3 regions of the Oceanobacillus sp. M60 genome follow, and region 3 is predicted to be linked to each of the others. Evidence: riboswitches for the same ligand, from Rfam matches in the RefSeq annotation. Region 3 holds a riboswitch; each other region holds the start of a gene.
The links. Region 3 has a riboswitch for thiamine pyrophosphate ahead of ACW0TQ_RS03775 (thiamine phosphate synthase). Riboswitches for the same ligand answer to the same signal wherever they lie in the genome.
Positions count from the first base shown of each region.

Region 1: linked by a shared signal. The riboswitch ahead of thiW (energy coupling factor transporter S component ThiW) and the one ahead of ACW0TQ_RS03775 (thiamine phosphate synthase) in region 3 are both predicted to bind thiamine pyrophosphate.
Region 2: linked by a shared signal. The riboswitch ahead of tenA (thiaminase II) and the one ahead of ACW0TQ_RS03775 (thiamine phosphate synthase) in region 3 are both predicted to bind thiamine pyrophosphate.

Region 1 is NZ_JBSSNH010000001.1:245,859-254,124, reverse strand. It holds gene ACW0TQ_RS01315 (squalene/phytoene synthase family protein) at 1-205, shown strand, start outside; gene ACW0TQ_RS01310 (BCCT family transporter) at 528-2,084, shown strand; gene ACW0TQ_RS01305 (hypothetical protein) at 2,163-2,960, opposite strand; gene thiE (thiamine phosphate synthase) at 3,080-3,700, opposite strand; gene thiM (hydroxyethylthiazole kinase) at 3,690-4,475, opposite strand; gene thiD (bifunctional hydroxymethylpyrimidine kinase/phosphomethylpyrimidine kinase) at 4,465-5,286, opposite strand; gene thiW (energy coupling factor transporter S component ThiW) at 5,320-5,784, opposite strand; TPP riboswitch at 5,919-6,032, opposite strand; gene ACW0TQ_RS01280 (LytTR family transcriptional regulator DNA-binding domain-containing protein) at 6,146-7,198, shown strand; gene ACW0TQ_RS01275 (ABC transporter ATP-binding protein) at 7,310-8,158, shown strand; gene ACW0TQ_RS01270 (ABC transporter permease) at 8,155-8,266, shown strand, end outside.
Region 2 is NZ_JBSSNH010000002.1:125,095-133,360, reverse strand. It holds gene ACW0TQ_RS04840 (DEAD/DEAH box helicase family protein) at 1-741, opposite strand, end outside; gene ACW0TQ_RS04835 (LysM peptidoglycan-binding domain-containing protein) at 1,135-1,617, opposite strand; gene ACW0TQ_RS04830 (uridine kinase family protein) at 2,363-2,971, opposite strand; gene tenA (thiaminase II) at 3,271-3,957, opposite strand; TPP riboswitch at 4,049-4,151, opposite strand; gene ACW0TQ_RS04820 (NAD(P)-dependent alcohol dehydrogenase) at 4,302-5,342, opposite strand; gene ACW0TQ_RS04815 (NAD(P)/FAD-dependent oxidoreductase) at 5,662-6,708, opposite strand; gene ACW0TQ_RS04810 (twin-arginine translocase TatA/TatE family subunit) at 7,212-7,415, opposite strand; gene ACW0TQ_RS04805 (GMC family oxidoreductase) at 7,443-8,266, opposite strand, start outside.
Region 3 is NZ_JBSSNH010000001.1:768,567-776,832, reverse strand. It holds gene ACW0TQ_RS03805 (SDR family oxidoreductase) at 1-589, shown strand, start outside; gene ACW0TQ_RS03800 (small acid-soluble spore protein P) at 772-924, opposite strand; gene ACW0TQ_RS03795 (hypothetical protein) at 949-1,188, opposite strand; gene wrbA (NAD(P)H:quinone oxidoreductase type IV) at 1,670-2,281, shown strand; gene ACW0TQ_RS03785 (class I SAM-dependent methyltransferase) at 2,670-3,236, shown strand; gene ACW0TQ_RS03780 (suppressor of fused domain protein) at 3,291-4,352, shown strand; TPP riboswitch at 4,472-4,567, shown strand; gene ACW0TQ_RS03775 (thiamine phosphate synthase) at 4,563-5,291, shown strand; gene thiO (glycine oxidase ThiO) at 5,306-6,442, shown strand; gene thiS (sulfur carrier protein ThiS) at 6,439-6,642, shown strand; gene ACW0TQ_RS03760 (thiazole synthase) at 6,647-7,417, shown strand; gene ACW0TQ_RS03755 (ThiF family adenylyltransferase) at 7,407-8,266, shown strand, end outside.

The DNA of each region.
Region 1 (8,266 bases), 520 kb from region 3:
CAAAAAAGAAATGTTTGCTTACGCTGAAGCGAATTTGCAAAAAGCAGATCAATATATGACGCAAATTACTACGAAAAATATCCTGCTTTTCTGCCGTATTCCACTGGCACTTGCGCATAAAACATTAAATGCTCTGAAAACCGGGAAAGAAAAAATGTCCAGAGATGAAGTGGAAGAAACCGTTGATAAAATTATTAATTCGTAAGACTTGAAAAAATAAATAAAAATTATCAGAAGAAAATCTCGCTATATTCCGCGAGATTTTTTTATTTTGGGGACTGAGAAGGGTTTAATAATGTTTAATAAGGGAAATACTTCTATATTCAAAGTAATTCGCTGAATAGGTCTTTAAAATGCGGGTTGTGTTGTAGGAAGCACGTAACTATAATAGAAAGATATGTGCTAATAAAACACGTGAGAGGATAAAAGCGTGTCAAGGATTTTACGGAAAAGCTGCTTTTATCCCCAGGTCTATCCATGATATATAAATGTAAGGATAGGCGCTTACACAAAACAGGAGGTAAAATGTGAAGTCAGGAAAAGGAAAAGGTTTAGATTGGCCAGTTTTTTATATCAGTGGAGGATTTTTAGTAGTATTTATTATCCTGTCGCTGATCAACAGTGATATGGTGGATAATGCAGTAAATACCCTATTTAATTTGTCTGCTGATTGGTTTGGAGCTTATTGGCAAATACTCTTATTCCTTAATTTCGCTATCGGTTTAGGATTGGCGATATCAAAGTATGGAAAAGTAAGATTAGGAAAACAGGATAAACCTAAATACAGCTATTTTGGCTGGGTTAGTATGATATTAGTTACCTTGCTGGCTGCAGGCGGTGTCTTCTGGGCAGCTGCCGAGCCAATGTATCATTATATGGATACCCCGCCGCTTTTTGGCGGAGGACAATTTAACTTTATTGAAGGGGCATTTGCTCAAGCATTTATGCATTGGGGATTCCTTGCATGGGCAATTCTTGGTACCTTAGCTGTTATCGTTATGATGTATGTCCATTATCAAAAAGGCTATCCATTAAAGCCGCGTGGATTATTATATCCTATTTTTGGAGAGAAGATTTTTGAAAAAAGTGTTATCGGTACGGCTGCAGATGTCGTATCTATTATTGCAACAGCAGCAGGAACATTGGGCCCGCTCGGGTTCTTGGGGCTGCAGATTTCTTATGGTTTAAATCATTTATTTGATGTTCCGAACACATTGACAATGAGCATTGTAGTAGTGGTCGCTCTGGTTGCGGTAGCAGCAATTTCGGCAGCGACTGGAGTAGATAGAGGAATTTATCATTTAAGTAACTGGAATGTCCAATTTACCATTCTTCTTGGCGTTATTGTTCTTATTATTGGACCTACTGCATTTATAATTGATGGATTTGTCGGCGGAACGGGTGTGCATATTCAAAATATGTTCGAGATGATGTTCTACCGAGGAGACGGCGAATGGCTGTCAGGCTGGACACTCTTTTTCTGGGCATGGTTTATTGGCTATGCGCCAATGCTTATTGTCTTTATCAGCCGGATTTCCAGAGGAAGAACGATTCGGGAGCTGGTTATTGCAGTATCAGTGGCAGCCCCGCTTGTAACGAATTTCTGGTTCTCCATTGTTGGCGGAACAGGTATTTTCTTTGAAATGCAGGATGAAGGTTCTGTTTCTACTGCATTAGCAGAGGGCGGTATGCCGGCAGCTGTGATGGCAATTACCGATCAGCTTCCGCTTGGCACCGTAATGGGCGTTGCATTCTTGCTGGTATCGATTGTATTTGTTGCTACAACAGCCGATACCATGTCTTATACCGTTGCAGCTACACTATCGGGCCATGATAATCCGAAGCGCTGGTTACGGGTATGCTGGGCTGTGCTTTTTGGAGCATTTACAGCAGCTATTCTTTCCATTGGGGAAGACAGTATTACATCGATTCAAAACTCGATTGTTATATCTGCTGTACCGGTATCGTTACTGATACTGCCGCCTCTTTGGAACGCGCCGAAAATTGCAAAGAAAATGGCGCTGGAGCAAGGGCTGATCTGGCAGCGTGAAATGCGTAAAAAAGAAGATAAAAAATATAAATAAAGAAATGAAAAAAATGGACAGCGAAGGCAATGCTCTTCTGCTGTCCATTTTTTTCATTATATACGGATGTTATCATCCTTACATACATTGGAAGGATTCAATGCTATTTAAGTCCATCCCAAAGTAAACCCAGCGGAACCCGTTCCAGCGAAATCCGGCAATCGAGTTTCTTCCTAAGAACGTCGGGAAGGCCCAAAATCCTCTGCCATGATTTGGCCAAATATAGGTGAAGCGGAACATGCAATGTCTGATACCGCCAGGGTCGACTGCGAATGTCTGCACCTGTTGTTTTTGCGGCACAAAATTAGGCGGCGGACCCATCGGAGGCTGGCTGTTCATCCCGCCCATTCCTGCCGGTGCAGGCTGCTGCCCTTGAGGTCCTTCATTTCCTCCGTTCTCAGGGAAATTTGGGAAGGATGGAGCTGGCGGCCAATTAGGAAAGGCCCCTCCATTCCCATTGTTATTTGGAGGTTCAGGGAACATATCTATCATTTGTTCCATCATCCCCTCAGGGAAATTTGCTCCATTTCCATTTGGTGCACCAGGAAAAAAGCCGCCGATTCGCTCCGGCGATGAATGATGCTCCTGCTCATATGGAGGCACCATATGGTTCGCAGGCTGCTGCTGTTCATATGGAGCCGCCATAGGATTAGCAGACTGCTGATGATCGTATTGAGGCGGCATAGAATTAGCAGAATACGGTTCTGCCTGATAGCCGCCCTCTCCGCCAGATTTTCCGTCCGGTCTGCCGGTAAAAGCTCCATTGGAATAGTCATGCTGCGGCGCTGGCTGAAAATAATTATTTAACATCTGTCCGGGCAGGTTATTTTGTCTGTTTTCCTGCCCGTTTGGATGCTGTGGTTGAAAATGATTCATAATTTTCCTCCTCTATTAGGCTGATGTTCCCTAATAGCATATGAGGTATCTGCGTTATTTGCGCTTCATTATAGGCAGAATGGGCGCCATTAGCAGATAATAAATATGGAGGGTGCCCGTTATAACTTATCTGCAGCTTCCTTAATATCATCGGCCTCTGTAACAGCAGTAATAAAGGAAACACCGTCAGCACCTGCTTCTATGGCAGAATGGGCATTTTCTGTCTGAATGCCTCCAATTGCCACGATTGGTATATCTGGAAATTGAGCGCGGATGGTATGAATCCACTCCAGTCCGACCGTTTGTTTTGAATCCTCTTTTGTAGACGTTGTAAAAATAGGACCGACACCAATATAATCCACCAGCTCAAGCGGACTCCGATCCAGTTCCTCCTGTGTGGAGATGGATAAGCCAATGATTTTATCTGAAAACCTGGTGCGAACTTCTTTGACAGGCATATCATCCTGTCCGACATGTATCCCATCCACCTCCAATTCCTCCGCAAGCTCAATATCGTCATTAATAAAGAATGGAACATCATGTGCGCGGCAACGTTCTCTAAGCTCCCTGCCAAGCTGAAGCTTTTTCTCTCCGCTCAATGATCCAGTCCCTTTTTCACGAAATTGAAATGCGGTAATACCGGCAGCAAGCGCTTCTTCTAAAACAGCGTTAGGGTCTCTATGACAGTTTTGACTTCCCATAATAAAATATTTTCTTAATAGCTCTCGATTAAAAATCATCTTCCAATCCTCCATTTAACTGCTTCGGTGTAAAGGATAAGGCATCAATAAAGCTTGGTAAAAAAGTTCCCGGACCATGTACATGCGGCAGTTTTGCTGCATGTTCAGCCGCCAGTCCGTAAAAGCTTAGTGCGGAGCTGAGCTGCTCTGAGACGGTGTAAGAAGTCGTCAGGCACGCGGCAGCAATAGACCCTAATAAGCACCCGGAACCAGTAATATTAGAAAGAAGCGGATGCCCTGTTTGATTATAAATTAGTTTTTGATCAGCATGGATAACGTCTGTTTTTCCAGTTATCACAATTGCAGTATCATATTTTCTGCCTGCTTGCTCTGCAATTTCATCTACATTTCCTTCGCCGACAGAATCTACTCCGCGTGATTGGATGTTTGCATCGACCAAGGAAGCAATCTCACCTGCATTTCCTTTGATAACTGTTGGACGTACCTCTTGTAGAATCTTTTCGACCATGTCTTTTCGAAAAGAGCTCGCAGCCACGCCAACGGGATCCAGAACAACAGGAATTCCTTTTTCATTAGCGGCTTTGCCTGCAGTAATCATTGCATCGGCTTCGCTTTCTAAAATGGTGCCGATGTTCAAGACAAGTGCATCGGAGGCCTTGGCCATATCTGTAGCTTCCCGTATTTCCTTTGCCATGACAGGACTGCCCCCAAAAGCCAGCAGTCCATTTGCATTAAAGTTCATGACGACCTGGTTGGTTAAATGATGAATAAGCGGTGTGTTGTTTCTGGCTTGCTGAATAATATCAGGATTCATGCGTAATCTTCCTTTCTGTGGTTTCCCGGATAGCCCAATGATTTGTCGGGCCGTTCCCTTTTCCAAGGTCAAAGGATTTCGAAATGGAAGCAGTCACAAATGCTTTTGCTTTTTTTACTGCTTCCGGAAGCGGACAGCCTTTCCCCAAATAAGCAGCAATCGCAGCGGCATAGGTACAGCCTGTTCCGTGCGTATTCTTCGTATCAATGCGTTCTGCAGCATAGCTATGCATTTTTTTCCCGTCATAAAGAAAATCGATTGCTTGTCCTTTTAAATGGCCGCCTTTTATTAAGGCTGCATCTACACCATATTCATGAACAAGGTATTCGGCTGCGCCTTTCATATCATCTTCAGTTGTAATGGATCGTCCAGTCAGGAATTCTGCCTCCGGAATATTCGGTGTTGCAACCGTTGTTAATGGAAGAAGGTATTGCCGTAAAAAGCTGCGGCCCTCTTCATCAATCAATGAGTCCCCGCTGGTAGCCACCATCACTGGGTCCATGACATAAGGTGCATCAACCTTCTCCAATTTTTTTACGATTAATTCCATCATCTGCTTACTTGCAATCATTCCTGTTTTCACAGCATGGATGGGCATATCTTCTAACACTGCATCCAGCTGGTCCTCAATCATGGAAAGCGGCATATGCTCTACAGAGCGGACCCCTGTCGTATTTTGAGCTACAACGGAAGTGATCACGGACATGCCATAGGTTTTTAACTCCTGAAATGTTTTTAAATCTGCTTGAATACCGGCGCCACCGCTAGGGTCTGTACCGGCAATGGTTAATGCACAACGAACCTGACTCATAATAAAAATCCTCCTTGGATAGAATAAAGTAAATTATTTTGTTAAAGAAAACTGCTGTGCCGGGAGACGGCTGACTAACAGCCAGCCAATCAATGCACCAGAGACACTGCTTACAACAAATGCCGGGATAAAGGCAAATGCTCCCGCAGAGCTTCCCATAAGCAGATTGGCTATCGGAACTGCAAAGAAAGAGCCGATAATTCCGGTGCCAATAATTTCTCCAAGAGCTGCCATTGGATATTTCTGCGTTTTCTTATACAATACCCCAGCAGCAAAAGCTCCAATCATTGCTCCAGGAAAAGCAACCAAGGTTCCCAGTCCTAAAAGGTTTCGGAGCAGGCTAATCATCAATGCGACAATAACTGCCGGACCCGGCCCGAGCATAATCCCGGCAATAACATTGATAGCGTGTTGAACAGGATAGGCTCTGGCAACTCCGGCAGGAAACCAGAGCAATTGTGATCCAATCGTTCCGATAGCAACAAGTACAGCCATCATTGTTAACAGGCGTGTGCGATTTTTCAATCCAATCATCTCCTTCTAATTTAAGGGAAATGAAAAGGTAACTACTTTGTAAAAATAAAAAATCAGGCTTTATCGAGAAGCCTGATTTGGTATACTGAGAGTAATCATATGTTGATTGACTACTTCCCTACGCTGGTATTAGCCAGATCAGGTTTGTAAGAGTCGGAAAGTAAGCATGCTTCCCTCTCAGCCCGCGATGTTGGGCTCCCCTAGTAGTTGCTTTTCATTATTATCTTTGAGTCTACTGTATCAAAGATTCAACGGTTTGTCATGAAATAATCATTAGACTGCAAGCTCATATAAAGGATGTTATCAATAGAAAGAGGAATGAAACATGTTAAGCATAAACGGAATGGAATATCGTCAGGGAGACCAGACCTTATTTCCGAAAATAGATATAGAAGTAAAACCTGGAGAAATAAAGGCAATTCAATCCACTGTTAATATACGTGCGGTGTTGCTGCAGATGATTATCGGAAAAGAAAATGTGCGGAATGGATCGATTCAAATCAAGCAACAGACATTACAGGAGGATAAGCAGAAATACGTTTCTTCTTTAGGGATTTGCTGGTATGAAGAGGGCATTTATGAAAGATTGAAGGTACAGGAATATTTGAAATTTATCGGCTCTTTATATCAAAGCAAGACTTCCATAAAGGAAGTACTATTGCAAATCCAACTGGAGGAAAAAGCGAAATGGAAGATGCATCAGCTCAATCGTTCTGAAAAGCGTCGTGTTCAGTTTGGCAGAATATTAATGCAGGAAGCGGAAGTGGTTATCTTCGAAGAGCCTGAGGTCAATGTAGATTTAGAAACGAAACGGGTCCTCCATCAATTTGTCGAATTGCTGCAGAAACAGCAAAAAGCGGTATTGATTTTAACGACAAGTACGGAGAGTGCTGTGACCATTTCGGATACGGTCTATCGTCTAAATGAGCAAGGGATACAGCAAATGGACGTGGAAACAGAGGAGAAAGAACGTTTAACCTCCACAGAAACAAATGTTAAAGAAACAGCAGAAGAAGCGGTTCAAATAAAGCAAACTTTCCAGTTAAATAAAATCTCCGCAAAAGTAGAGGATAAGATTATTTTATTTGATCCGCAGGAGATTGATTACATCGAAAGTCAGGAAGGACAATCCTATCTGTATACTCGCGGAGAGGGGTTTCCTACAGGTTTTACCTTAAAAGAATTGGAACAGCGCTTGTCTCATCAAGGATTCTTTCGCTGTCACCGTTCTTATATTGTGAATCTTCAAAAAATAAGAGAAGTAATTACATGGACGAGAAACAGCTACAGCTTATCTCTTGTAGATAAAAAAAGCTCTGAGGTTCCATTATCGAAATCAAAGTTGAACGAGCTGAAAGAATTATTGGGGGTAGAATAAGCATAATTCAATGTGATATATACTCCATTCGTCGAAAATATACTGCACCATTGTTGAAAAGAAGCTATTCTGTAGTCACAGGCAACTTAACTGATACAGGAGGTTTCAGGGATGGAGAATATGATTGAAGTGATATCTTTAGAGAAGATTTTTGGTAAAAAGCAAGCATTAAACAATGTTTCTTTTCAAGTGAAAAAGGGTGAAACATTTGGGTTTTTAGGTCCGAGCGGCTCTGGGAAAACAACAACTATAAAAATTTTAACTGGACAAATGAGGCCGACAGCAGGGACAGCGAAGGTCTTTGGAGAACCTGTTTCCAAATTAAATACACCGGAATATCGAAAACGCTTTGGGGTTGTGACGGATAATAGCGGTTTATACGCACGGCTGACTATTTATGATAACTTAAAGCTTTATGCAGATTTATATGGTACATCTTTACAGCGGATCGATGAGGCGCTGGAAGCAGTTAATTTAGGTTCGGAGAAAAAAACACAGGTTGCTAAGCTGTCTAAAGGAATGACACAGCGCGTATTATTGGCAAGAACACTTTTGCATAAGCCTGAGTTGTTATTTTTAGATGAGCCGACATCGGCATTGGATCCTGCGAATTCAAAACATATTCATAACGGTTTAAAAGAACTGAATCGACAGGGAACGACTATTTTTCTGACCACGCATGATATGGAGGAAGCAGATCATCTATGCAGCCAGGTAGCCTTTTTAAATAAAGGGGTTGTCCAGCTTTTAGACGAACCAAAACAGCTAAAAAAACAGTATCGGGAAGAGGTAATTGGACTCGAACTGAAAGATGGGCGAGAATTGGAGCTTCCACTTCAATCATCTAGTGCTGAGGAAATTCAACAATATATTTCCCGGGAAATGGTGGAGCGGATTTATACAAAAGAACCAACATTAGGAGATATCTTTGTTGAAGTAACAGGGAGGGAACTGGTATGACATTTTCTGTAAAACGATTTATGGCCATTTTTCAAAAGGATTTAAAAGATTTATATCGAAATATGTATGTTTCGTCTACTGCATTGATGCCGCTTATCTTTGCCGTCA
Region 2 (8,266 bases), on a different contig from region 3:
TGGATGTGCTTCTATTTTATCAATAAGTGCCGTGTTGTGACGTGTGGATTGTTGAAACGCTATGACCTGGCTTCGAAATTGGTTGATCTCCTCCTGCTCCTCATGGAGGGGGTCGGATATCCAGACATAATCTTGAAACGGAGCGAGCTCTGCTTCTCGTACCAGCTCTGCTATGCTTATTTCAGCATCAATCTCGCCGCACAGCTCCAAATAACGGTTCCATTCCTGGATGGATACATCATATGGCGGAGTAGCTGTCAAAGCTACAATAGCTGGATTAGTAAGATTTTTTCTGAAAGAAACAGCAGAACGCCACCATGCAGTGCGTAAATGATGTGCCTCGTCCAGTACCAATGTCTTTACATGAGAAGCAAGCTTTTCCTGTACTTCTTCCTCCTGACCAGTCATCCATTGATGAAACCCTTGATATGTTGCAACTGTAACCAAAGCCTTTTCCTTTAAATCTGTTGTCATCCATTCCGGCTGATTACTGCTCTGATCAAATAATTCTACAAAACGGGCCACCCATTGGTCGCGGATGGCGATAGTCGGTGCCAATATTAATGCAGGCTGATTAAAACGCAACATCATCTCCAATCCGATAACTGTTTTTCCTGAACCTGGAGGAGCTACTAAATGTAAATGACGTTTATTCAGATAGGTGTCCATATCATCTATGATAGCTTGTTGATAAGATCTCCATGAATATTTAAACTGTAGGTGTTCGGGAAAGCTCTCCATATCTGTCTCCTCATTTCCTTGCTCTCTATTCTATATTATCATCATGATCAGTGAAAGGAGATACGCTTATAATTGGCATTTCCATCGTTTATCCCTCTGTCACATCTTTTTATTCACATTATACGATTCAAGTGGAGAATCTGTCTATTGCTGCAATATTGAGTAATCATTTACTATTCTTTGTTCGTATCTATTTTGGTATTTTTGCTTATTTAATGACTAGTTATACGAATGTTAATACGTGTTTTCATAGCTTAATATAATAACTTATAACATATTCTTATATACGAAAAAGCAACCAGCCTACATGAGATTCATAGGCGGTTGCTTTCTTTGCGTTAAATCGCGATAAGGTTTTTAACATAAAGTAAATCTGTCATCTAGTCCCTATACTTAATAGGTCCACACTTTAGCTTGAAGTTCTTGTACTCCAAATTCCAATGCATCGTCTAAGTCTTCCTTATAAATATCCAGATGGCCATTTGTAATAGCACTACCCCTGTCTTCGCACACGTAAGTTTCATCCTGCTCCGGGATATGTATTTTCGTGCCAAAAGGAAGCGATTGCGGACATGCAATGGTCCTTCCTTCTTCTACTTCCTCACCAGATGCTGTGATACCATAGGCTGGATCACCAGGTTCTTTACCAGTAGATTCTGGACCAGCTGTATAAGCTGTCACTGTAAAAGAGGCTCCGTTTTGATCTGGTATTGTTACTGTTTGCCCAGCTTCAATATATGCAGCATCCGATATGGATGGATTTGCTGCAATAAGCGCATTGACATCTACTTGATAGTTTTGTGCGATACGATAGACATTATCTCCCGGTTGCACTTCATGCTGCTGCTCAGCTGCTGCCGCCCCAGTAAAGAGCACGAATCCAGCCAAAGCAAGAAAAATTGAAAAAATATACTTGATAATAACACCTTCCTCTCCAATATGATAGTAACTATCTACCCCACTTCTTAGCTTATAAACTCAAATTCTATCTATTTAATCTAATTGTAATAAAAATGAAAAAATAGAAATATATTTTATTCTATTGATTATTTTCCATAGATGAGCATGCTGGTGAAGTTCTTGCGTAAAAACATCCAATCAATGAATTACTTTTTCGCATAACGAAGTGATAAAAACGATAAATAATTCACAACTCTCGAATTATTTATCGCAGGCTAATAACAGTATCATACGCTTTTAGTGCGTAATTTATAGTTGTATGGTAATCTGTTAAATTATTCTTCTCTCCGTCTTATCTTCCTCTTTTAATTTTAAAATAATGAAGGCAATGATTTTATCCCATTTTCCTTCTTGTCCAATTATATTCTATGTATAAGCGTACTAAGTAATCTGTCGTTGGAAAAAGAAATTGCGTGTTTATTATGTAAGCCTGTGGCACCTTCCAAAAAACAGCCTGTAAAAAAGAGAAGGAATCTCTATCAAGTCTCTAATATGTTGGTTGGGGGGTAACACAATGAGTCATCTGATTTATTCACAGAACAATTTGATAGAGAAACCTTATTCCTTATTGATAATGATAATCATTATCACTTGAATTGTCAATACATAATTACAATATTATTTATTTTAGGGAATGGAATCATTGCATTTAAGCGGTGCCTTACCCGTTCACGACGATTAAATCAAATGATGCCGGCGGGCACAAAACGGAGAAATAGTAGTCCTCTGCAGGATCCCATTGCTTATGCCAAGCCTCATCCGCATGCCCCTCTCTTACATTATGCCGATAACGGCGAACCTCAGGTAATACATCCACTAGAATCTTCAAATCAACAACATCAGAAAATTCGGGCAGCGAGCTATAAATTCCATCAAGAATAATGACCTTTGAGGGCTCTTTCGTTATGGAGGATGAGGCCAGACCGCTTTCAGCTGAAAAAGAAAAAGGATGATATTGAACGCTTTCCCCCGCTATAAGCGGTAACAATGCTTCTTTATGCAGACGTTGCCAGTCAATACATCTGCGACATTTCCATTCCGATGTAGAAGTATTCCATTCCTCGTCTGTAATCGTCGCGTCGAAAAACGCATCACACTGAATAACAGTTGCTCCTACGTGTGAAGCAACCTCAGCAGCCAGCGTAGATTTTCCTGCACCGCTCCCCCCGTCCAAAGCCACCACTAAGGGGCTGATTCGTCCTTTCAGGTATCCATTTATAGCGGATACGATTTGCTCGGAAGCTTTTCTTGTTACTTGAGTGTTTTTCACGATTATCCCTCCTCCGTGTCAGACACAAGATTAAATTCACTATCTACAAGTATTCATTTCTTTGGAATAAATGCTTATTAAACTAAATTTCCGGCTTCGGCTTGTTTGCTTCTTGCCATTACGAAAATTGTATCACAAGTAAATTAGCTGCATCGTGTTTTTAACAAAATTGCGCAGTTGGTATAATAAATACTTTTCCCTTCCAGTCCAAAAAAAGAACCCTCAGATAAATGAGAGTTCTTTAACATGGAACGAATAAACCGAACCCATTAAGAAATTGGAAGCCGTTCTGTTTCTTCTTAACGACTGTTCACTTTTTTACTTTCTGAAAGCCAGCCTTCAAGATTGTAGGACATTTCCCAGAAATGGAGTTCGTATTCTTTTGCGATAATAAATTGTTCTTTTACCTTCTCTTTTTCCTTATCATTCATATCTTCAACTAAAGTGTTTAGTAAATTAATCATTTCGGTAGTTGAATCTTGAAACCAGTCACTCGCATACATTTTAATCCAGTTACGATAAATTTCCGGCTCTGGAGTGGCATTTTCATTCACTTTTCCGATGTCCGCATATAACCAATAGCATGGCAGTATGGCAGCCACAGTATGTGCTAGATTTCCAGACAGGCTTGCTCGATACAAATGCGAAGTATAGGCATACGCAGTTGGCGCTGGTTTGAAGTTATCTAAATCTGCTTGTGTAATATTTAAAATCTCAGCGTGCTCGTTATGCACGGTCAGTTCAGCCTCTGCTGTAAAGCGCGCTTTATCAGCTAAAAGAGCAGTCAGCTTAAAATCTTCGGCCTGGGATGCTGCAATCGCGTGGATCTTACCGTAATGTTTTAAATAGTAAATATCTTGTAAAATATAATACTTAAATGTTTCTAGCGGCAAATCTCCTTTCACGATTCCTTGCACAAATGGGTGATGTAAACTTTGCTCCCAGCTTTCCTTCGTTGCAGCACGTAATTCATCCGTAAATTTCATAAAAAAAATCCTCCTTTAATCTTTTTTCTAAAGACTCGTAGAAGGAAGCATCTGCATACAAAAACATACACACGAAAAAATAGCGCATGGTTGTCTGCTTATTCTACTTCCCTCCGCTGGCCTTAACCAGATCAGGTTCTAAGGGTGCTAAATATACATTTATCTCAGCCGTTACGGCGCCCCTAGCAGAAAATTGAAATGTATTCGATTGTCTATTATGGTAGCAGAACAAATTGTTAAGTCAAGTCTTTTTTGTTTATAAGAAAATCAGCAAAGAAATAATCAAATCTATTAAAAAAATAGGTTTCCAAGAAGCTTAAAAAACTAGTGTGTTTCACTCGTTATCATGGATAAATCATTATCTTAATGCTAGTATCCTTCTGATTTACGGCGGTTTCTACAGCCTCTTTGATATTATCTAAACGATACTTATGGGTAATTACATCCTCGAGACCAAGGTCCTGACTGCCAATTGCCTGTATTGCTGTCGGATAACTGTTTGCATAGCGAAAAACACCGTGAATGTCGTATTCTGAATCGACGATATGGGTAATATCTACAGGTATTTCTGAGGATGCAGGTAATCCAACTAATACAATCCTTCCTCCGCGTTTCGTAATCGTCAGTGCATCCTGAACCGCCCGGCCATTACCTGAAGTTTCAACGGCGATATCCAAACCACTGCCAGCTGTTGCCTTTTCTATCTCCTCATGAATATTATCTTGTGTTGGATCAAATACCTTTGTCGCGCCAAATTTCTTCGCTAATTCTCTGCGATATGGTACCACATCCGAGCAATAGATTTCGTTCACTCCGAATATTTTCGCTGCCTTGATCGCTAACAGCCCAATAGGTCCTAAACCGGTTATCAGCATTTTATCATTGGGATGAACTTTTCCGCGCTGCATCGCATGAATGCCAACAGAAAGCGGTTCAATTAAAGCCCCTTCTTCATAGCTCATTTGATCCGGTATTTTAAAGGCGAAATCACTGCGAATCGTGACATATTCAGACCAAGCTCCGTCAACTGGCGGAGTTGCCATAAATTGTACCTCCGGGCAGAGATTGTATCGGCCTGATTTACAATATTCACAAGTTCCGCATACCACACCCGGCTCGACAGCTACACGGTCGCCTGCCGCAAGATTCTCAACCTGACTGCCAGCTTTAACAATATCTCCTGCTAATTCATGCCCTAAAATGAGTGGTTCTTCTACGACATAACGCCCGATTTTTCCGTGTTCGTAGTAGTGCACATCAGAGCCGCATACACCGATACACTGCACTTTGATTAATACTTCATTTTCCTTTGGTTCTGGTATATTTATTTCCTTAACCTCAATATCCAATGGCTTATTCAGAACTGCTGCCTTCATCTTTTTCATTCCGCTACACCTCTTTGATATGTATTGTTTTGCCAAGCGTATAAATACGTCATCCTATACTATTTTGGAAAAATAGAGAGCTATAATTTTTTAAGAACATATTCTTCATTGTAACATGCGTGTTGATATACGATAAATAAACGTGCGATCTTTCTCTTTTTATAGAATACAATGTGCTATAAGCTCTTCCTCTATTTTCTTAGAACAGCTTCTCAATGTAAGGCATTCCATTTCCTCCAAAATTAAAACACTATCTTTGTTCGAGATAGTGTCAATAAGAAGATGGCATGTATCATTTAAATTCATATTTTCTGCCTTATTATTTCGTATACAAGTGAGAAAGCAGCTTTCTGTTTTTTTCATGAAATTTTGAGTTGTGAGAAGAGACATAAATCTCATTATAGGCATCCGGCTTCATATACAGCTTTGCTTGATTCACTGTGTTCGCTGCATCATTGTACGCGCCGGCAATTAAGTGCACCTTTCCATCGAAGGAAAGAATATCACCAGCAGCATATAAACCAGCTATGTTCGTTTCAGCTTTTCCGGATCCTTTTACGAAAAAGTCTTGTTCAAGTTCTACTTTCAACGGACTTTCTTTAATAAATTTCAGCTCTCTATCAAATCCGTGATTAATGATTAAATCGTCCACTTCAAAACGAACTTTTTCCCCAGTTTTTTGGTTTTTCGTCAAGATTTCTTTGACATAATGACCTTCTTCGTCTGCAAGCAGTTTTTCTATTTTTGTATTTTTATAGATATGGACAGAGGAGGCTTCCAGATGAGCGATATGTGCTTCCATCGCTTTAAATTCCTCCCCTCGATAAACCAATGATACCTGTTCCGCAATGGGCTCCAATTCGGTTGCCCAGTCAATGGCCGTATCTCCTCCGCCGGAAACAATCACTTTCTTATCTTTAAACCTGTCAAGGCTCTGTACTGTGTAATGAAGATTGCTTACCTCGAAACGATCCGCTCCCTCTATATCCAATTTAATTGGTTCCAGGATACCTCCGCCAGTTGCCAAAATAACCGTTCGGCTAACGTATTTATGTCCTGTATGGGTTGTCACCACAAAACAATCTTCCATATTCTTTTCAAGTTTTTCCACTTTTTCATTTAAAATAACTTCCGGGTTAAATGTACGTGCCTGCGCTTCCATTTGCTCTATCAATTGAGCGCCGGTAATCGGTGTTAGTCCTCCTATATCCCAAATCATTTTTTCAGGATAGATATGAACCTTCCCTCCGAGGTTTGGTTTAAATTCGATAATGCGGGCAGATAGATCGCGCATCCCGCAATAAAAGGCCGCATACAATCCAGCCGGGCCACCGCCTATAATGGTTACATCTTTACATTCTGTCATCGTCTAACAACCTTCCATAAGTTAAATTTTCTGTATTCTTTTTCTAATATTCGTGAGGATTCACACCAGATCGATAAAAAACACACGCTAAAATATTGGATAATATCTAGAATGATGCGCAAATTGGGAGATGAAAAATGTCTTCAATTACTTCAATTCGCGAACGCCTTAGTTGGACCTGGGACTGCGTTTACTCGTCCCATCAAAACCGCTAGATAAAGAAATCCTACTATTTAATGATAATGATAATCATTATCATTATAAATGTCAATGTGTCTTTTTTTATTTCTATCTTTTCGTTCCTGATTAAGCTACTTAAAAAACCGGTAAAAGTCATCTCATACACAGCAAAAAAGTCTTGTACCTAAAGGATTCTGCCGGTGCAGCTCTCTTTTTTAGTACAAGACTTCAAATTTCTTTCTATGAAAACAGCTATACTAATAAACCTCAAACTCATATTCATCGGATACGCTTATTGCATTGCAGAATATTAACATAAGATTTCAACCTTCTCTGTTGACTTTCGGTATTTCCTTTGTTTCACTCGCTTCTTCATCACTTATGATGCCTTCTGCTGATTTTTTAAATGAAGTCAGTGTTTTCCCTAAGGCAGAACCAATTTCAGGCAGTTTTTGGGGACCAAAAATGATCAAAGCCAGAATAATAATCAGAATCAAGCCTGGGATACCGATATTGGAAAGCCCCATCCTGTTCCCTCCTCTTTTATTCTATCATTAAACATGCTGGCTGTTTTTACTCACTTGGACCAATTGGCCTCCCTCATCGAGAAATTTAATAATCCCTTCCGCAGCCCGATATGCCAGTGCCCCTACCGTGCCAGTCGGGTTGTAGCCGCCATTATGGGCGAAAGCAGAAGCACCGACAACAAATAGATTATCGACCTCCCACATTTGTGAATAGTTATTTACTGCAGAGGTTTCTGGGTCAGCACCCATAATGACACCGCCCGTATTATGGGTTGTCTGGTATGGGACGATATCATAATGTTCGCTGATTTCTCTGACGTCCACGTGATCGGCACCCATTTCTTTTAGAATCTCTCCGGCTTTTTCCGAAAGATAGCGATGTAAGTTCCGGTCCTGCTCTGTAAAATCGTACGTTAACTTCAATAAAGGATTACCATATGCATCTTTATAGTTTTCATCCAAGCTTAAATAATTGTTGCGATGCGGCATGGAAGCTCCTTGTGCACCAACAGAAAGAGATCGATTAAAATAATGCAGTGACTGCTCTTTAAAATCCTTACCCCATGATGGCGTGCCCTTAGGAACTGGATTGCTTTCAATTGGCCGGCGTCCTGTTTGTGTAATTGATAAGGAACCGCCATGAATGAAATCTAAAGCTTTATGATCGAAATTATCTCCATTGTAATCATCTACGGTAGCCCCAAGCGAGCCTGCTCCCATAAAAGTGTTAAACTTCTCGTTTTCAAAGAAGCCCGTTGCGCCACCCCCGATTTGATAGCAATAATTCTTCCCGATGACGCCTTTTCCAGTTTCCGGATTATAAGGCTTGCCAATTTCTGATTGAAGCAGTA
Region 3 (8,266 bases):
AGGAGATGAAAACCATCCTCAACATCCACATACAAAAAAAGGTAAACTTAGAGTAGCTTTCGAACAATTGATATTCAGCGGAAAATGGAAAAGAGCAAAAGCTTTAATTGTCAGGTTGCCAGATTATTATGGCCCAACTTCACAAAATTCTTACTTGCAGCCTACACTTGATGGAATGGCTGCAGGTAAAATGTCCATTTTTATTGGTAATTTACAAACGCCCCGTGAATATGTTTATTTGCCAGATGCTGCTAAGATGATTGTGAATATAGCAGATAAAGACGATTCCTATGGAGAGAATTGGAACATACCAGGTGCTGGATTGATTTCAGGTAAAGAGATTATTCGAATTGCTCGGAAAGTAACAGGAAATCAGAAGGTGGTTATTCCTCTGACTAAAAATGTTATCCGGTGTATGGGTTTGTTTGATGCATTTATGAGAGAAATTGTTGAAATCATGTACCTTACCAAAGAAGGATTTATTTTGAGTGGAGATAAATATGAAAGACGGATTGGCCCCATTCCAGCAACTCCTTTTCAAAATGGGCTGGAAGAAACATTACTATCTTTAATAGGCAATAAAAATTAATGTTATAAAGTTAACAGGGGTAACAAAAGCTAATGGTGATAAAGTAAGATAATGAAGTAAATAATGGGGTCAATGTAAAGTTAAAGAGGCAAAGATATGAAAGTTCTCTACCATATACAAAGCAATTGACCCTTACAGTCTTTACAATGTTTGTTTTGTATATGGTATAAACCATTCATGCGTCACATATCATGCGATGCATTATTTTTTTGTCTGGAATGATTTTTATTCTTCACTTTATGAGAACCTGCCAATGGTTCGCCATAAGGCTGCTTTGGACTTTGCGGCAAATTAGGTTGTTCCTGCTGTTTTGGTCCTTTTCGGTTTTTCGTCATTTATATTCAACCTCCGTCGTGTAGTTATTGTGCTTTTGTATTTACAAACGTATTTTCATCCTCGATTAAGCCGCATGCTCCGCACTGTATTCTTCTCTCAGGCCCATTATAGGCGATGTGAAATACTTCCAGCGGCTCCTGCGTGTAATCATTTAATACTTCTCCTGTGCTGGCATCTAATTTGACCGGATTCGCTACTTGTTCAATGACATTGAAACGCGACCGGTTTGTTTTACATCTGGGACATTGATATGGCTGGCTCATCTAGAGCACCCCCGATTACTTTATTGTTATTTAAGGTATCTTATTGGTATTTTCTCTGATTTCTATGAAATTATACCGGTATTTTCATCTGTTGATTCATTTCCTATTTTTTAATCGTTTATCTAATGATTTAAATAATGTGTTGACAAAATAAAAAGTACATCATATAATTTATATTGAATTAAAAATAAATGAATTAATTATAGTTTGATTAAATATAAATTCAGAAAGAAGGGTGATGATAGGTAACTAAATGAAACACAGTTGGAAGCAGAATGGTCTCAAAAAGCGGTTATTTTTTCACTAAGTATAAAAAAGCTGAAATGAGGCATAAAAAGAACAGTTAGATATTGGGATGCAGCGCTCCAATAAAGGAGATGGTTCTGGCGAAGAAAAAGAGAGCTATTTTAAAGAGGTGTAAGAAATGGGATTTTTAAATAAATTATTTGGAAAATCAAATGAATCAAAGGAGATAGAAACGATGACAAAAACAAAAGTAGCAGTTATTTTTTATAGTATGGGCGGTACGAACTACCAAATGGCAAAATGGGCAGCAGAAGCGGCGGAAGCAAATGGCGCAGAAGTAAGAGTATTGAAAGTGCAGGAATTAGCTCCAGAATCTGCTATTGAAGGAAATCCGGCATGGAAAGCAACCGTAGAAGCAACCAAGGATGTTCCTGTTGCATCTTCAGAAGATATTGAATGGGCAGATGCACTTATCTTCAGCACGCCAACGCGTTTTGGTAATGTGCCTTCTCAAATGAAGCAATTCTTAGATATCCAAGGCGGACTTTGGGCTAGCGGAAAAACAGTGAACAAAGTAGTCAGTGCGATGTCTTCTGCACAGAATCCGCATGGCGGTCAGGAAGCGACGATCCTGTCGTTGTACACGAGCATGATGCACTGGGGAGCTATCATTGTACCTCCAGGCTACTCGGATGAATCTGTATTTGCAGCTGGCGGAAATCCTTATGGTACAAGTGTCACTGTTGATCAAGACGGAAAAATGGTGGAAGATGTGGAAGCGACAGTTAAGCATCAGGCACAACGTACAGTGACAGCTGCTGAATGGGTTAAAAAAGGAAATCAATAATTCATGCTATTAGAAAAGATGGCACCTTTCATTTGGAATGGTGCTGTCTTTTTTGTATATCCGGAAAGCAGTGAGACGCTGCTTCATGAATCAGGGGGATAGTAAGTTTTTAAAAACATAGAGAAAACAAGTATAATGGCTTTATACCGCATTTAAATTCCTCCTAATAATTAAAAGGCAAAGAAAAACAATGTGAAAATAACTGATTACTCGCAAATTGCTGATAAATATGAGAGCAATACATATCGATTAGATGAAATGCAATTTGATAAGGATTTAAAGGAGTATCAATATAGATACCCTAAACCAATGTATCACGTGTTAGATTTAGCATGCGGGACAGGTATTTATCTTAATACTCAAATAAACCTGTTTTGATAGTCGAAACATGAGCTGGTACGGGCTTGATGCTTCAGAGGATATGTTGAAAAAGGCGAAGAACAAATTAAAAAATGTCTCACTCGTGCATGGTTTAGCTGAAGATATGCCCTACGAGAATGAAAAGTTTGATTATATCTCCAATAATTATGCTTTTCATCATTTTTTAAAGAAGGAAGCAGCGCTTGATGAAATATATCGTGTCTTGAAGAAAAACGGTGTATACAAGCTGCATAATATTGCTATCCATGATATGAGAAAATGGTGGGTATATCATTATTTTCCAACAGCATATGAAGAGGACGTAAAAAGGTTTTGGGAAAAGGAAGTTATTTTTGATGAGCTTTCAATAAGAGGGTTTAACACAGAACTGCAGATGACATATCGATTAGAAAAAATCAGGGTGTCGGATTATCTGGGGTATGCAGAGAATAGAGACATATCCATATTAACGTTGATTGATGATCAGGATTACCAAGAAGGGTTAGAGAAAATGAGATATGATGTGAAGCGTAATCCTAAAAAAACCATCGTCACTGATTTTGCAGAGATGTTTTGTATTTCGACAAAGGGGTAGTGTTTTAGAAAGAAAAAATCGTCTTTTTGGAAAGGGAAACAGAGGAGGAATTTAATGAGTGAAGAAGTAAAAGCAGCCGGCTGGGATGCAATTGATAATGCAATGGAAGCAATTTATGGGAAGCAGGAACCGAAGCATTATGGAACAGTGATCTCTTATTCGCTGGGCGGACCGGATCCATTAGATGGAATCAGCGCTTATCAATCAGAAACGCCAGGCTTGCACTGGCATATAGTTACATATGGATTTTCAGAGATTTACGAAAAAGAAACCGATAATCCAGAAGTAAGCGGTTTTGGGTTTGAATTAACGTTCAGATTGAAAAAAGAAGAAGGGGAAGAGGAACCGCCAGCCTGGGCGCTTAATCTGCTTCAGAATTTGGGAAGATATGTTTTTAACAGCGGTAATGTTTTTAAAAATGGAGACTATATGGATGCAAATGGTCCTATCTGTTTGGAATCAGATACGGCATTAACTGCATTGGCATTTATTACGGATTCTGAGCTTGGTACAATAGAAACAGAAAATGGTCAAGTGCAATTTCTGCAGATGGTTGGTATCACAAATGATGAGCTCGAAGCAATGCAGACGTGGAATACACGAGGTGTTCTCTCTGCCAGTTCCCCATATATGCCCGCGTTTATTACCGATTTAAAAAGAGATTCTTTACTAAATCATGCAGATGTCTCCCAAAAAGTTGATGAAGGAAGAGAACGGGAAGGATCCAATACAGGATTTCTATTTAACGATAATTTATCGTGGACTCCAGAAAAAAAGGGCTTATTCAGAAAAAAACCAGCAATGCTGACTCTGGGGGCAAAACAAACCGAAACCATAAGTAAAGTGCTGCGAGGGCGTCTCTTGAAAGGAAAGGCTCTGACATTGGCAGGTCCTGATATTGTCATTGCTATAGAGCCCGGGGAAAAGTCAGAATATGCAATGGAGAAGGATAAGGTGCGTCTAATTTTAGATGAACAGAGTACAATCGAGTTGAGTGAGAAGCTGATTCCTAAAGAAGGTGTGGCGGAACTATTCTCGTTTGAACAGCTGGCTGTAAAAATTGTTAAAACATACATCAAAGATAATGAAGGAAATGTTGTTCAGGTAATTGGGTAAGAGAACTCATTTGAAAGTAAAATAACATTTCCTTGATAAATCGCTAAACACTTTTGAAAGAATATCTTTGAAAATAAAAAATTATATGTTATTCTTTATTTGTAATCTGAAAATTAAATAAGCAACACTAGGGGAGCCTTTGGCTGAGACGAATACTCGGACCCTTTGAACCTGATCTGGTTAACACTAGCGTAGGGAAGTGGCAGGAACATGACGATATATCATTCGAACAATGAATTTGTATATAATCAAGACCACTTATCCCTCAGCTGGATAAGTGGTCTTTTTCGTTCTTCTGCCAATCCTGAAGCAAGAAAATGGAAGAAAGGGGAGAAGAAGATGGACAGGCATCTGCACTTGATCAGTGATGGCAGTTTTTCCGAGCAGCATTTGCAAATAGTGAAGCGGATTCAGGCTGAGATTGGTTATTTGCATATCAGAGAGAAGAACAAGACAGCGAAGGACATTCTGGAAATCATCGGTGCATTAGAAAATATCGGATTGCCATTAGAGAAAATAATAGTGAATGACAGAGTAGATATTGCTGTGATAAAGCAGTGCGCAGGTATTCAGCTGGCGTTTCACAGTCCTTCCATTCCACTTGTAAAAGAAAGCTTCCCTGAATTGAAGGCAGGAAAGTCTGTTCATTCTTTAGCTGAGGCAGAGCAGGCGCAGCAGGAGGGAGCTGATTATGTGCTGTATGGCCATATTTATTCCAGCAAGTCCAAAGCCAATCAGCAGCCCAGAGGATTAACGGAACTACAGGAAATGACTAACGCGCTGTCTGTGCCGGTATATGCTATTGGCGGGATTACTCCTGAGCGGGCGAAAGAAGTAACTGCCGCAGGAGCAGCCGGCATCGCGGTCATGTCTGGTATTTGGCAGGCAGAGGATCCGGTCCAAACTGTCAGAGCTTACCGGCAAGCGTTGAATATATGAAAAGGAGGGAGAAGATGAATAAACAGTTTGATCAAATTATTGTAGGCGGCGGAGTTATTGGCTGCTCTATTGCTTATCAGCTGGCCAAAAGAGGCAATCGGGTGCTGGTCATTGAAAGGAATCAAATCGGCTGCGAGGCTTCCAGTGCCGCAGCAGGTATGTTAGGCGCTCAAGGAGAGTTTACAGAAGACAGTCCGCTTTTTCGGTTTGCACATGAGAGCAGAGCGCTATTCAAAAATTTATCCGAGGAACTGAAGGAAGCGTCAGGAGTAGATATTCAATATATTCATAAAGGAATCATGAAGCTTGCTTTTCATCAGCAGCAATACAGCAAGCTGCAAAGCGTCGCGTCCTTCCAGCGGGAAGCGGGGAACCCTGCGTATTTACTGTCAGTAGAAGAAGCGAAAAAAATGGAGCCAAGCCTGACGGAGAATCTTCGTGCTGTCCTGTATTTGCCGGATGATGGTCAGGTTTCCGCCCGTCATCTGACCAAAGCCTTCTCTCTGGCTGCGTCTCATTATGGTGCGGTGTTGCATGAGCAGGAAAGCGTTAATGAGCTGTTGATAGAAAATGAAACGGTTTATGGTGTCCGGACAACAGAGGCAATCTATGAAGCGGTCCAGGTTATTGTTGCAACAGGAGCTTTCGGAGATGAATTGCTGCCTGCAGATTATGCTGCGATTCCGGTGAAGGGCGAATGTCTGCTGTTAGAACTGGACCAGAAGCTATTTCAATCAACACTTTGGATGGATGGCTGTTACCTTGTTCCGAAGCAGGGAAAAAAGGTGATTGTTGGAGCCTCCTCCATACCAGGAAAAATGGATAAGCATGTCCATGCCGCAAGCGTCCAGAGACTGCTGTCACGAGCGCAGAAAATGGTTCCGGAGCTGGCAGAGGCGAGGATAAGAAAAATGTGGGCAGGCATCAGACCATCTACAGCTGACGAACTGCCATACTTGGGCGAGATTCCGGGAATCCCAGGCCTATATGCGGCAAAGGGACATTATCGAAATGGCATCTTACTATCGCCTATCACGGGAATTTATATGGCAGATTTAATAGAAAATAAGCCGGTTTCCCCGCTTTATTATGATTGCTTTCATGCGGACCGTCAAAATAAAAAATTGGAAAAGGCAGGTGAATCAACATGAAAATCACAGTGAATGGCAACGGATTAGAAGTGCAGGAAGAGGTAAAGCATGTCAAAGGCTTAATCGACTTTCTGGGATTGGAAGATAAACCTTTGATTATCGAGCATAATCAGCAGATATTACAGAAGGAAGAGCATGAAAAAGCGGTGTTGGAAAATGGAGACAAGGTAGAAATCGTTCATTTTGTTGGAGGAGGTTAAGCAAATGCTTACAGTTGGAAACTATCAATTTAAATCACGTTTATTCTTAGGGACAGGTAAATATCCGGATTTTGATATTCAAAAACAGGCGGTAGATAAATCAGAGACAGAGGTACTCACTTTTTCTGTCAGAAGGATGAATATTTATGATCCTTCCCTGCCCAATTTTTTAGAAAAAATCGATGTGGACCGCTATACGTTTTTACCAAATACAGCAGGGGCAAAGGATGCGAAGGAAGCGGTGCGAATTGCTAAATTAGCGGCCGCTTCAGGACGATGTGATATGGTCAAGGTGGAAATCATTGGCTGTGATAAAACGTTGCTGCCTGATCCGGTAGAGACATTGAAAGCAACAGAAGAACTGGTGGCAGAAGGTTTTACAGTGCTTCCTTACACCTCAGATGATGTGGTATTAGCAAAAAAACTGGAGGAAGCAGGAGCCCACGCCGTGATGCCTGGAGCTTCTCCCATTGGAAGCGGGCAAGGAATCATCAATCCATTAAATCTTTCTTTTATTATCGAGCAGTCAAAAGTGCCTGTCATTGTCGACGCAGGGATTGGATCGCCTGCTGATGCAGCGTATGCCATGGAATTGGGCGCAGAAGGTGTTTTACTGAATACAGCTGTTTCCGGAGCACATGACCCTGTAAAAATGGCAGAGGCAATGAAATATGCAATAGAAGCAGGGAGACTGGGGTATGAAGCGGGAAGGATTGCGATGAAAGATTATGCTGTAGCCAGCAGCCCGGAGGAAGGGATCAGCGTTGGAAACTAATCGTTATCATCGTCAGATATTATTTGCGCCAATCGGCGAGTCTGGCCAGGAGAAGCTGAGCCAAAGCCATGTGCTGATTATCGGTGCAGGCGCTCTGGGGTCGAGCAGTGCGGAAGCTTTAACGCGTGCGGGCATTGGCCACATAACATTAATAGACCGGGATTATGTAGAAGAAAGTAATCTGCAGCGGCAGCAGCTGTTTAGTGAAAGGGATATGGAACAGAAAATGCCCAAGGCAATTGCTGCCAGACAACGGCTTTCTGAAGTGAATAGTCATGTCAAAATAGATGCGATTGTTGGAGATGCTGAGGCGGATATATTGCGGAAAATAGTGCCTGAAGCAGATCTTATCATCGACGCGACGGATAATTTTGAGACAAGACTTTTGCTGAATGATATGGCGCAAAAGTATCAGAAACCATGGATTTATGGAGCGATTGTAGCAAGCTATGGAGTTACTTTCACGGTGGTTCCTAAAAAAACTCCCTGTCTACAATGCTTGCAGGAATACATTCCAGTTAATGGCGCTACCTGTGACAGCGTCGGCGTTATTCAGCCGGTTGTGCAAAAGGTGGTCTCCCAGCAGATAACAGAAGCGTTAAAGCTATTGACGGGTAACGAAGCGGCTTTATCAGGAAAAATCATTTCCTTTGATCTTTGGAACAATGAGCATGTGGAAATAGAGGTAGCTTCCTTACGCAAAGCGGATTGTCCATCATGCTCAGAGAAAAGAAGCTATCCAAACCTTGCTTACGATTCTCATTTGAAAACCGCTGTGTTATGCGGCAGAAATACCGTCCAACTCCGTCCGCAGCGTAAACAAACAGATTTGAATGAAGTAGCCAAAGA